One region of the Lysinibacillus capsici genome, then DNA from elsewhere that is predicted to be linked to it. Evidence: riboswitches for the same ligand, from Rfam matches in the RefSeq annotation. Region 1 holds a riboswitch; each other region holds the start of a gene.
The links. A riboswitch is a leader RNA that binds a small molecule or an ion and turns the genes downstream of it on or off. The one in region 1 is predicted to bind cobalamin.
Positions count from the first base shown of each region.

Region 2: another riboswitch for cobalamin. It lies ahead of cobT (nicotinate-nucleotide--dimethylbenzimidazole phosphoribosyltransferase); the one in region 1 lies ahead of LCP48_RS03060 (ABC transporter substrate-binding protein).
Region 3: another riboswitch for cobalamin. It lies ahead of LCP48_RS11265 (ABC transporter substrate-binding protein); the one in region 1 lies ahead of LCP48_RS03060 (ABC transporter substrate-binding protein).
Region 4: another riboswitch for cobalamin. It lies ahead of LCP48_RS21440 (hypothetical protein); the one in region 1 lies ahead of LCP48_RS03060 (ABC transporter substrate-binding protein).

Region 1 covers NZ_CP084108.1:630,576-633,891, forward strand. The annotation lists gene LCP48_RS03055 (acyl-CoA dehydrogenase family protein) at 1-1,645, shown strand, start outside; cobalamin riboswitch at 1,703-1,885, shown strand; gene LCP48_RS03060 (ABC transporter substrate-binding protein) at 2,022-2,990, shown strand; gene LCP48_RS03065 (FecCD family ABC transporter permease) at 2,987-3,316, shown strand, end outside.
Region 2 covers NZ_CP084108.1:1,311,070-1,314,385, forward strand. The annotation lists gene LCP48_RS06135 (rhodanese-like domain-containing protein) at 1-191, shown strand, start outside; gene LCP48_RS06140 (hypothetical protein) at 229-630, opposite strand; cobalamin riboswitch at 1,065-1,240, shown strand; gene cobT (nicotinate-nucleotide--dimethylbenzimidazole phosphoribosyltransferase) at 1,333-2,388, shown strand; gene LCP48_RS06150 (trimeric intracellular cation channel family protein) at 2,485-3,090, opposite strand.
Region 3 covers NZ_CP084108.1:2,299,433-2,302,748, reverse strand. The annotation lists gene LCP48_RS11275 (S9 family peptidase) at 1-185, opposite strand, end outside; gene LCP48_RS11270 (precorrin-3B methylase) at 257-934, opposite strand; gene LCP48_RS11265 (ABC transporter substrate-binding protein) at 986-1,978, opposite strand; cobalamin riboswitch at 2,141-2,327, opposite strand; gene LCP48_RS11260 (elongation factor G) at 2,510-3,316, shown strand, end outside.
Region 4 covers NZ_CP084108.1:4,336,760-4,340,075, reverse strand. The annotation lists gene ytvI (sporulation integral membrane protein YtvI) at 1-347, opposite strand, end outside; gene LCP48_RS21450 (hypothetical protein) at 438-992, shown strand; gene LCP48_RS21445 (glutathione peroxidase) at 1,073-1,618, shown strand; cobalamin riboswitch at 1,743-1,940, shown strand; gene LCP48_RS21440 (hypothetical protein) at 2,099-2,656, shown strand; gene LCP48_RS21435 (ABC transporter substrate-binding protein) at 2,640-3,316, shown strand, end outside.

The DNA of each region.
Region 1 (3,316 bases):
AATGCGTACTACGAACTTTTTTACGGAAGATGACACGCTTCAAAAAATAGTAGAAATGATGTTAGATAAAGAGTTTTTATCCTATGCCCAACGAGAGTTAACAGATTTTGGTGAGCTATGTGCAGGTGATATTGATACGAGGGCAAAGCATACAGATCGACTGGGTGAGCCTCGCCTTCAAAGATATGATGCCTATGGTAAAGAGATATCAGAGGTTTGGGTTAATGATGGCTATAAAAAAACGATTGAAGAGACATATAATACTGGGATTGTAGGTTATGTACACAAGCATATTCCGCAGCTAGGTCACAAGGGGAATTATGTTTATAGCTTTGCACAAGGTTATTTGCTATCACATGCAGAACCTGGATTTTATTGTCCCGTAACATTGACGATGGCTACTGCCTATCTATTAGATCATTATGCAGATGAAGAGGTAAAGCAACGTTTTTTACCACATGTTTGTGCAACAGGTGACACAGATTTATATGAAGGTGCGACCTTTTTAACAGAACGTCAAGGAGGCTCTGACGTCGGTGCAAATGTGGTGGAGGCGAGAAAGGATGGCACTGCGTATCGTCTATATGGTGAAAAATACTTTGCATCCAATGCGGGCATGTGTGGTGTAGCGATGGTATTGGCACGAATAGAAGGGGCGCCAGCAGGTTCCAAAGGCTTAACGTTGTTTGCAGTTCCTTGGCGTAAAGAAGATGGAACAACAAATCATCTACGTATTCGCCGATTGAAAGATAAATTAGGCGTTCGGGCAGTTCCATCTGGTGAGGTAGAATTTGATGGTGCACTTGCCTATGTTGTAGGGGAGCAAAATAAAGGGATTTATTATATGCTAGAAGCACTAAATCTCTCAAGAATTTGTAATGCAGTCGCTTCTATTGGTATTATGCGTCGTGGCTTCTTAGAGGCAAAACATTATGTAACCAATCGACATGCATTTGGCAAGCCCTTAACACAATACCCTATGATTCAGGATACTTTAGGGAAATTTGCAGCTAAGTTGCACGTGGAAGTAGCGACAGTTTTTGATCTTATTCAATTATACGATAAAGTGACAAGTGGACAGGGAACACAGCAAGAACTTATTATGAATCGTTTATATATTGCCATTATGAAAAAAGAAACGGCAGAGCAAGCTGTTCACTATGCCAGTGAGGCAATTGAATTACACGGGGGTAATGGCTATATAGAAGACTTTGTAACGCCCCGCTTATTAAGAGATGCGCAAGTGTTGACGGTGTGGGAGGGGACGGCTAATATTTTGGCCTTAGAACTCATTCGTTTAGTGGATAAGTTTCATGCACATGAACTGTTTGTCTGTGAGATGGAGGAACGATTAGAGAAATTAGCTGACAGCTCACTAGTACAAATCGTTAAAGAACAATTGGCGAATATTTCTATGAAACTGCAAATTTTTAGCGCTTTAGACGCGGCAACGAAAACTTTTGAAGCAAAAGGTATGGCTGAAAAAATGGCTCACCTTTATGAAAGTGTCATAGCGGTTGAGTGGGCACATAAATTTGGTGGGAAATATGAAAAACTAGCGGACGTTTATTTAGAACAGACATGGTCACTAAGAGAAATGGGTGCTCAAATGAAAACAGTCCAATACTTTTCTGAAATTGTATAATGGCCGGGTAGTCGTCTTGAATGGAGGCGACTTCTTTCATTTTCATGTATAATGAAATCAACTGAATATTATAAAGGTTCTTTACTTAAGTAAAGTGAAAAGGGAAATCGGTGTGATTCCGATGCGGTCCCGCCACTGTAAGTGTGAGTTTTTTCAAATGATGCCACTGAAGATTTCGGGAAGGCTTGAAAAATCGCAAGTAGCACTAGCCAGGAGACCTGCCTTTATAACGACATGACAACCTACGAGGATAGGGTGGTGGATTTTGTATCAGTTTTTTGGTGCGATTTTGCCCCCTCATCGTTCAAAGATGAGGGGTTTTATTTTGATGCAGAATAAAGCGAAATGTCGCATGGACCAACGAAGGAGGATTCACATGAAGAAATTTTGGAAAATAGGATTATCAGCATTTTTAGCAGTAGGCTTGCTAGCTGCTTGTGGGCAGGAAGCAAAAGATAACAAGCCATCTAACGAGCAGCAAACACAGCAAGAAACAGCACAAGTGGATGAAGCAACATTCCCAATGACGGTAACAGATGCCCTTAATAAGGACATTACACTTGAAGCACCTCCTGAGAAAATTGTTTCACTTATTCCAAGTAATACTGAAATCCTTTTTGGACTAGGTTTAAATGATGAAATAGTTGGTGTTACTGACAACGACGATTATCCGCCAGAGGCAGCTGAGAAGGATAAGGTTGGTGGTATGGAGTACGATATTGAAAAAATTATTGCCTTAAAACCAGATATCGTTTTTTCACACGAATCTAGCATGTCTCTTTCAGAAGAGGCTATTGCACAGCTTGAATCAGCAGGTTTGAAAGTATTTGTAGTAAGAAACGCACAAGACTTTAATGAAACATATACAACAATTGAGCAACTTGGACGTGCTACAGGAAAATTACCAGAGGCAGAAAAAATTGTTGCTAATATGAAGGCAAAAGTAGAAGAAGTTTTGTCTAAAGTCAAGGATGTTGAACCCAAAAAAGTATTAGTTGAAGCATCAGATGAGCCAGATATTTATACAGCTGGCAATGGTACGTTTATGAACGCGATGCTTGAAATGATCAATGCAGAGAATGTAGCTGTAGATGGCGATAATTGGTATAAAATTGATGCAGAACAAATTATCGCAAAAAATCCAGATGTCATCGTGGTGACATATCATTATGTACCAGATATTTTAACGAAAATACCAAAACGGGCGGGCTTTGATACGATTAATGCCGTAAAAAATAATGCGATTGTGCAGGTAGATGAAAGTACTACAAGTCGTCAAGGGCCACGTTTAGCAGAAGGTCTAGAAGAATTAGCAAAAGCAATCTATCCTGAGGTATTTAAGTGAAAAAAATAGCACTAGCCTATACACTAACATGTACGCTTCTTCTTATTAGCATCTGGTGTGGCGTAGCGATAGGCTCAGTTCATATTCCATTAGAAGTATTATGGAATAAGGCGGTTGATGAAACAGCCGCCAATATTTTTTGGAAAATTCGTTTGCCTCGCGTGTTATTAGCGGGACTAGTAGGCGCATCTCTAGCTATTGCTGGAGCAGCATTCCAAGGTTTATTAAAAAATCCATTAGCAGATCCATATACACTAGGGGTTTCATCAGGGGCATCTGTTGGTGCTGTTTTAACGATCTTTTTTAGTATTTCTATACCTGTTGTC
Region 2 (3,316 bases), 680 kb from region 1:
CTCAACATATTGCACTCGGAACTATCCCTGAACGTTTAGAGGATTTAGATGTAGAAAAGCCATATATTATTGTATGTAAGGCTGGAGCTCGTTCTGCCAATGCATGTGCTTACTTAGAGGCACAAGGATTTGATGTAACAAACCTTGAAGGCGGCATGCTGGCTTATGATGGAGAATTAGAATTTAAATAAACCATGGAAAAAGAAAGAGTGTATACTCTTTCTTTTTTCATGGTTTATTTTTCAGGGCGTCCATGATAAAATTAAAATTTTCTTCAAAGTTTTTGTAGATATTAACGTTTTTTTGTCCCTGCACTTTTGAAGCATAACTAGCAAAGTTTAGACCAGCTCCATAAATTTGTAGTGCTCCATTCGCCAAATCCCCCTTTTGGAGAAGCTCAATGCCATCTTTCAAGAAATTTTGGCTCTCCTCCAAATGACATTCCGTCAAGTATTTATCACCACTATGAAATAACTTTAAATTTTCCAGTATTTTATTTGCTGTCTCTTCACTGATCGAAGCGTCGACATTGATTAACAACTGATTAATCGGTTTTACGAGTTGGGCATAGAGGCTATCGTGTGTTTCACAGGTTTCAGCAATAGCATTTCTTAATTCTTCTGCATTCATTATATCTTCCCCTAACTTTTTAACGTTTTATTACTTTTGATACTTACCCAATCTTCAATCAATTCAATACTGAAGTTTCAGAAATAATTTATGTTTACATTGAACAGATTATAAGGGCTTTTCAATTTTATGTTTAACATTTCTTAGAGAACTGGAAAAATACAAGTTTTGGAAGGTGGAAATGGAGTTAATTTGTGATTTATTTGTTAGGACAATTGATGTAGCCGATAGTTTTTGTAACAAGCCGAGTTTTAGGCATAGAGAATTCTAAAAAGCACTAATTAAGGAAGACTTGGAATCCAAGTGAAGGATTCCTTTATTGTTATAAGCTCTTGATAAGCTCCTAAATTGTTTGAATAGCTGGTTGTACTAAGTTAACACTCAAAAAAATTTTTCCTCTTGACAATAAAAAAGTTGTAAAGTAGATTTATCATAATTACATAAAAGCAATAGGTGCCCATTAGGGAGAATAGGGAATAAAGTGAAAAGCTTTAGCGGACCCGCCACTGTATAAGGGAATTTCATAGTGTATGCCACTAGCAAATTGCTGGGAAGGTACTATGAGGTGTTGAACTTGAGCCAGGAGACCTGCCTACATGCTTTAGAAGATATAGATGATGGAAAAGTCTGTAGTTTATTTGTCATGACAATAAACTACAGACTTTTTATTTTGTCTTAATGAGAACGAGAGGAGAAATAATCATGCAATTATTACAAGACACGATTCAAAACATTCCAGGGGTTGATATGAAAAGTATGGAACAAGCCAGAAAGCGGATTGATGCGCTTTGTAAGCCCCCGGGTAGCTTGGGTAAACTAGAATCAATTGCCGTACAGCTCTCTGGTATAACCGGACAATTATATCCGACAGTCGACAAAAAAGTGATGATTGTCTGTGCTGCAGATCATGGTGTTTGCGAGGAAGGTGTAACCACGAATCCACAAGATGTTACGCTCTTTCAAACATTAAATTTTCCTAAGGGTGGTACAGGCGTTTGTGCGATTGCGGGCATTACCAATGCAAAGGTGGTCACAGTAGATGTTGGGGTAAAAGAAGATATTCCACTTGATGCAGGAGTCCTTATTCATAAAATTAAATATGGTACCGATAACATGGCACAAGGTCCAGCTATGTCCAAACAAGAAGCCATTCAATCGATAGAAGTAGGAATCCGTGTGGCCACTGAGGAAATCATAAAAGGTGCTGATGTACTTGGGACTGGAGAAATGGGCATCGGCAATACAACACCAAGTGCTGCAATATTAGCAGTTTTGACGGGATACGACCCTATCGAAGTAACGGGGTTTGGTGCAGGAGTAGGCCAAGGAGGCATTGCCTATAAAGCAGCAGTTATTGAAAAAGCAATTACCTTAAATAAGCCTAATCCAAATGATGTTATTGATGTTCTGGCTAAGGTTGGAGGATTAGAGATAGGGGCGATGACAGGTATTATTCTTGGCGCTGCTGCCCATCGTAAACCCGTTGTCATTGATGGATTTATTTCGACTATAGCTGCCCTCATTGCTTATAAGCTCGAACCAAAAGTAATTGATTATATTATTCCTTCCCATGCTTCAGAGGAGCCAGGGGCAAAAATTGCCGCTGCGTTACTAGGCATTGAACCGATGTTGCATATGAATATGCGTTTAGGCGAAGGTTCTGGAGCAGCCTTAGCCTTTCCTATTTTAGATGCAGCTTGCTCGATGATGAAAAACATGGTGACTTTAGAAGAATCCATGCAGTTGTTAAAAAGGTAAGTTAAATGTCTTTTTTTAATCATATAAGGAATGAAACATTAGCTAAAACAATAAAACAGCCAATGACTTAATTTTTGGTCATTGGCTGAATGGTGTTTATGCTCGATTTAATTTACGTAATGGCAAGCGCCACTTCATCATATAGGAAAGAATACGTAAAGCTGTAATCACTGCGAATAAAATATAAAGGAAAATGTCCCCTGTAAAAACCTCGAAGCCGATTAACAGTCCAGCAAGAGCTGCCCAAACGCCATAAACTTCATCACGGAGAACTAATGGTTTTCTTCTAGCTAATAAATCTCGTACAATACCACCACCTGAACCTGTCAAAACAGCAGCTACAATGACTGCGCTCACTGGCATATCAAGCTTGACAGCATAGAGTGCGCCTTGAATAGCAAATGCTGATAAGCCAATCGCATCTGTGAAGTTACCCCAACGATGCCAATGTTGAATCAGATGATGTGGAAAAATAAAGAATATCGTAATCGCAGCAAGCGCTATTTGAAACATCATATCCTGTCCCCAAAGTGTTGTGACAGGTAGTCCAATGAGTAAATTTCGAATAGCTCCTCCACCAAAAGCAGTCACAATACCAAGTATATATACACCGAATAAATCGTATTCTTCTTCCATGGCAATAATTGCCCCAGAAATAGCAAAGGCAATTGTTCCTATGATACTAAAAACCTCCCAAGCCATCCCGTTCACCCCTTCTATCAATAAATAAACTTTTTAAAAGTTAAAAGACGTTTTACGTAACAGAATCTATGAATTTAATAGCCAAAATCGGTCATTAAATACGCTTCTTGAATTGAGTCCGCACATTAGCTTAGCGTAAAATCCTCTTAGAAACAATAGGCAAGTTTTACAGGTGCACATACAAATTGATAAAATGTGATTAAAATAAAGAAAAACATTCGTCAAA
Region 3 (3,316 bases), 1.7 Mb from region 1:
GTCCATTGCTGTGGTGTTTTGTCCTTCAAGTTTATGTAAAACAAATTCGATATATAGTCATTTTTCTTCTCGTCCATACGAGTCTCTATATAAACTACCTCTGTCCCATCTGGTGAAAGCTGTGGATCTGCTACTGATTTTAAGTGATAAAGATCTTCTGGTTGAATCCCTTGTTTCGATGTCATGTTCTTGCTCCTTTGTATTGTAATTTTCTGTGCCTTACTACAATACTTCGACACCCTAAGTAATATCCCTGCTATTTAATTGAATTTTTTACTAGTTCCCAATATTCTGCGTACTTCGTTCTTCGATAAAATTTGTAAAAGGGCTCATTTGGGCGAGCATGCTCCTTATATAGGTTGATCAGAAGCAGTAAAAAATCTTCAATTTGTGTGACGTCTACCCTCTTAGCGAATAACGTGCCAGCCTGTGCCTTTGCTCCCATCGGTACTGCCCCTAAATAGACATCAAAGCTTTCTTGTTGGTAAACGAGTCCAATATCATCATAGACTGCATTGTAGCAAGCTGATGCACAGCCATTAATATTGACACGCACTCTTGCAGGTACCTTCATCCCCGCTAGGGCATGATAGAGCTGTTCGGTTATTGGAGCAGCATCCATTTTCTCCCCATCACAAAAATCGCAGGCCTTCATGGCTATGATTGGACCAGAGGGAGCAACATAGAGACCCGCTTCCTGTAAGGCTTGCACCGCTTCTGTGGCATCACACGTTGGTATGGACAAGAGTATACTATAGGAAGCAGAATACTTTATCGCCCCCTTTTCGCCAGCAATTTCGGCTATTTTTTGGAATTGTGCAGGGGTATAATGCTTATTAATAATGCCAGGGCTAACGGCTAGACGGGTAAACTCACCATGACGGTTCAGTGTTTCAAATGTTTGATCTGGTACATTTTTTTGAAATGCGTTCATTTTTATCGCTCCTTATAAAAAAGGAGCTAGCAAAACGCTAGCTCGAATGGATTAAAAGTTTTCAGGATAGAAGCCCGTGGCTAAAATTTCAATGGCCTCTGCCGCACGAACCCCTTCAGACGCTGCTGAAAGTGGCAGGATGACAAAGCGCTCATTTTTGACCGCTTCCATCTCCTTCAATGCTGGATCATTTTTTAAGAATTGGATCTTTTGGTCTGCCGTTGTTTCACCGTAATCAATCACGACAACTACCTCTGGGTTGCGGTCTACTGCATCTTCCTTCGATACAGTTGTCCAACCTGATTCCACATCACCAAAGATATTTTGACCACCTGCGATTGTCACAAGCTCATTCATAAAGTTTTGACCAGCTGTAAATACATCCTTTTCACCGCTATCAAACACAAGAACACGTAATTTTTCGCTATCTTTTGGTAATTTAGCTTGTACTGCCTCTACATCTTTCGTCATTTGATCAATTAAAGCTTCGCCACGATCCTCAATACGGAAAATCTTTGCGATATGGCGAATATCAGTGAAAATATCCTCTAATGTTGGCTTTGTCATGTTGGAAGCCGTATGTAAATACGTATGGATGCCTAATTCTTCAAGTTCTTCTGGTGTGCCTACCCCCTTTTCGCCAAAGCCACTTTTCCAGCCTGCATATAGGAAATCTGCCTCGGCATCAATGACTTGCTCCTTCGTTGGGTATTGATCAGAAAGCACAGGGACTTTATCGTATGCCTCTTGCAATGGCTCATAGATTTTATCATCTAAGTAAGCTGTCCCTACCATAGAATCCTCTAAGCCAAGTGCTAGCATGATTTCTGTCACATGCTGATTTAAGCTAATCGCTTTTGTTGGTGCTTCCGTATATGTTTGACTTGTGTCATTGTTTTCAATGGTTACTTCGGCTGCCGCCTCAGATGGCTCAACCTTTTCACCTTGTACTGCTGATTCCGTTTTGTCTTTTGCATTACAAGCCCCTAAAACAGCGATCAAGGCAATGATCATCATTAGCCATATACTTTTCCATTTCTTCATGTCCTTTTCTCCTTTGTTGTTAAAATATAGAAAGAAATCAGGGATTTCTTTACTACCTAGGTGGTTGGAAGGGCATAAAAAAACCCTCTTGTCGCCAAGAGAGTAGCATAGTGAAATAACGGTATATTACCTGTATCACTATCACCATCCTCGTGGTTCTTAGTCAAAAAATACATACTGGCAGGTATCCTGGCTTAGGTTCATCATCTATACGCCTTCCCATAGTTTCCCTACAGTGGCATGCTGTATAGACTCCCCATTTACAGTTGCGGGACAGCATCGGAATTGCACCGATTTCCCTTTTAAGCAAATGACAAATGCCATTTGCACCAATACGTTCTATAATGGTCAATACTATTGATAGACTAGCAGAAGAAAATTTATCGCGCAATCAGTAGGATGACACTAAAAGTATAATCATCACTATATTAGCACTATTTCGACATAAAGACGAACTATTTTACAAGAAATATAGAAGCTAGTATTCTGTTACAATAAAAAGATAGCATTCTATAGAAACGAGGATTTCTTATGTACAAAACAATTGGTGTACTTGCGCACGTGGATGCAGGGAAAACGACCTTTTCTGAGCAAGTACTTTTTCATACAAATAGTATCCAAGCCCGTGGTCGAGTTGATCATCAGGATACCTTTCTTGATAATCACGAGCTGGAGCGCAGACGAGGCATTACGATATTTGCCGAGCAGGGGCGTATGAGCATTGGCAATGATACATACACATTGATTGATACACCAGGGCATGTCGATTTCTCCCCTGAGATGGAGCGTGCCATTCGTGTGATGGATTATGCCATTATGATCATTAGCGCTGTTGAAGGGATACAAGGCCACACAGAAACAGTATGGCAACTTTTACGTCAATACCATGTCCCTACCTTCTTCTTTATCAACAAAATAGATCGTGAGGGTGCCAATGTGGAGGCTGTCATCAGCCAGCTTCGCAAAGATTGCTCACAGCATATATTGTTCATCGATGAGCCATTGCGAGCAGACTATGTATCAAATAGCATCATGGAATGGCTAGCGGAGCGCGACGAAGAATTGCTTGATGCCTTTCTGAATGAGTCATTGGAGCATGAACAGTGTCTTGCTCAATTACAGGGAATGATTAAAAATGAATGTGCCTTCCCTTGCTTTGCTGGCTCTGCCTTAAAAGATGAGGGCATTCAGGAATTTCTTGACCAGCTCCCACTGTTAACGTGTACCGATTTTGACAAGGATGCCCCGTTTGAGGGAGAGGTTTTTAAAATTCGTCATGATGGTCACCAACGTTTAACCTTTATGAAGGCGGTCAAGGGTTCATTGCATGTGCGGGAT
Region 4 (3,316 bases), 990 kb from region 1:
TATTTAGAAATATTTTCTTGCATATGAAGCCACATATCTGATAGCTTGGAAATATAATAGGGAGCTTGCTTAGATAGTAAAATTATTTGTGTCATTATTTGTGTAATGGATAGATAACAAATAATAGATATAACAATAACACTCACTATGTAAATAAAAGCAACTGCTATTTTCCGTGACATTTTCCATTTCCGTTTAAAGAACATGACAATTGGTTCTAAGAAAAATGCACTAATCCCAGCAAGTATTAAAGGCATGGACACTGGGATAATAAAATAGGCAGCTAGAAGTAGGGATATTATCACAATCAACCGAAAAATCAATTTCCTAGCATTAAATTTATTCATAAACTCACCTTCTTTGCGAAAAAAATTAAGTTAAGTGTACCATAAATCAAATTTTATTACGTTCTGAAACAATAAAGGTAGGGATGAATTATGGAAAAAGAGATTTTGCAACTTTTTAGTAATCTAACAGAGCATGATCGCGATATTCAATATGAATCTTACGAGGAATTAATGAAAATTATGCAGGAACCCGTAGATTGGACATATGCAGTTTGGGAACAGCTAATAAAAGCACTTACATACAATAATGGTTATTCTCGTGCACGTGCTGCACAAATTTTATGCGCTTTAGCTGCAAAAAGTGATCCAGAAGAAAGGGTCTTGGAGGATTTTTTAAAGATTTGGGCTGTGACTTACGATGAACAATCTGCTACGGCAAGGCATGCATTACAAGCAATTTGGAAAATTGGACAGGCGGGTCCAGTACAAAGAGATTTGGTTGTATCGTATCTAGCTAAAAGATTTCAAACATGTATAGATGAAAAACAGCCATCTCTTATTCGTCAGGATATTATTATGTCATTTAAAAAGCTATATGATCAAACAAATGACTCGAAATTATTAGATATTGCCCATCGTTTAATTAATGAAGAACAAGATGCTAAATATAAAAAGAAGTATAAGTCAGCCATCCGTTCAAAGTAGCGAGGTGGTGTTTTTTTGTGCAAATTCTTTGATGAACGATAGAATAGTCAACTATAATGAATGAAAAAAGGGGATTATGCATGAGCATTTATAATTATCTAGTTCGGAAGCCTAATGGCGAAATTTTATCGATGGAAACATATCGTGGAAAAACAATGTTAATTGTTAACACGGCAAACCAATGCCGATTTACATATCAATTTGAAGACTTACAGAAAATGTATGATAAATATGGAAAAGAGAATTTTGTAGTTCTTGGATTCCCTTGTGATCAATTTGGCCATCAAAATCCTGAAGATGGGGAGGAAACTAAGCATCTATGCAAGGTAAACTATGGGGTCACATTCCCGATTTTTGAGCTTGTACAGGTAAATGGAGAGGCTACACATCCACTCTTTAATTATTTAAAGCATGAAGTGGATTACCGAGAGTTTGGGAAGGCAAGTATGCAGGAGAAAATGTTGGCAGAAGCAATTGTTCAACTTGCCCCAAGCTTTTTAGATGGTCGTAATATTCGCTGGAACTTTACAAAATTTCTAGTAGATGCTAATGGTAAGACCGTCGCACGCTTTGAACCAACAGATTCACAGCTCGATATTGAAAAAGCAATTGAAACACTATTATAGTAAATTTCTTAATAATGTAAAAATTTGTTAGAGTTTTCTCTTCAAGTAGAAATAATGCTATATTTTAAAACTGTGTACAGCTATTTTTTCTGAAGCATATATGATAAACTGCTTTACAAATGAAATATTCTTGCAGAATAAAGGTGCTAATTAGCATAATCGGGAATCCGGTGAAAAACCGGAGCTGTTTCCGCAACTGTAAGTGCAGCCATTATAAAGATTTACCACTGTCTCAAAGAAGATGGGAAGGTCCTTTATAACACATTCGTTTCATGTGACGAACTGTACAAGCCAGGAGACCGACCTTTATTTGAACGTATAAAAACTTCTCGGAAGCTAGGAGGATATACGGCAAATACATAGGCTTTGTCCAGTTTGATGGCTCATTATGTTATTTTTGTCGTTCCTTTGCAAAAAGGAGCGACTTTTTTATGCCTTTCAAATATGAATTTTTCATTATAGAAAATAGGGGGGAAGCAAGTGAAAAAAGATGCCCGTTATTCTTGTTATCCATTTATGCGTGAGAAAGCTTCAACGGTCGATTTTGAAATTCGAACAGATAGCCTGACAACACATCTAGGAGTTGCATTAGCTGCGGTAAAAAAAGAGGATGTTCAAGTTGTTGCTGAGGATTTATTGCTTATGTTACCTATGGCTTATCATGTGAATGGCTCAGTACGTGGGAAATTAGCAGTAACTGAAGAGGATTTATCTTGGTTAAGTGAACGTTATGATTTTTACGTTCGCCATGTGAAGGAAGAGATTCAAAGTTTTGTTTTACCTCAAGGAACAGAGGCTGCTGCAGCCTTACATCTTTGTCGCAGTGAGGCAAAAAAATCATATCGTACTTTACACAAAGTATCAGAAGAACGAGAGGTTCCTGCTATTCTTTTCGATTACCTTGGTTTATTAGCTAATGTATGTTTTGTCATGGCTGTTTTTATGAATCAGCAAGCTGGAATAGCGGAAATACCGTTTATTAGTAAATCCTACCCAATGAAAAAGAAAAAGGAGAATAACAATGAAAAAAGTATTTAATTTCCAATGGCTATCAGTGCTCTTACTTGCACTGGTATTAGCAGGCTGTGGCACTGCTGAAGATACAAAAAATAAAGATGCTTCGCAAGATACACAACAAGCAGAGAAAACAAGCTATAAAGTGACAGATGACCGTGGAGTGGAAATAGCGTTTAATGAAGTACCAAAAACAGTTGTATCTTTACAACCAAGTAATACTGAAATTTTGTTTGCTTTAGGTGTTGGCGATAAAATTGTAGGAGCAACTGAGTACGATACTTACCCAGAGGAAGCACAAAAAATTGAACGTGTCTCTGATACTACGAATTTTAACAGTGAAAGAATTATAGCGTTAAAGCCAGATGTTGTCATTGCTTATACAATCGGTGATAAGGATGCACTAAAGCCGCTTGAGAACGCAGGAATTAAAGTATTTGTTATTCAATCTGCGACTACTTTTGATGATGTTTATGGAGATATCGAACAAATTGCTGCTGTGATGGGTGTTGCTGATAAAGGAAATAAATTAAATGAAGAGATTAAAGCGAAAATTGCTGAAGTACAAATGAAGGTGAAGGACGTAAAAACGCCGAAAAATGTTTATTTAGAGGTTAGCCCTAAGCCAGACATATATACAGCAGGCTCTAGCACTTTCCAGCAAGAAATATTAGATGCAGCTAA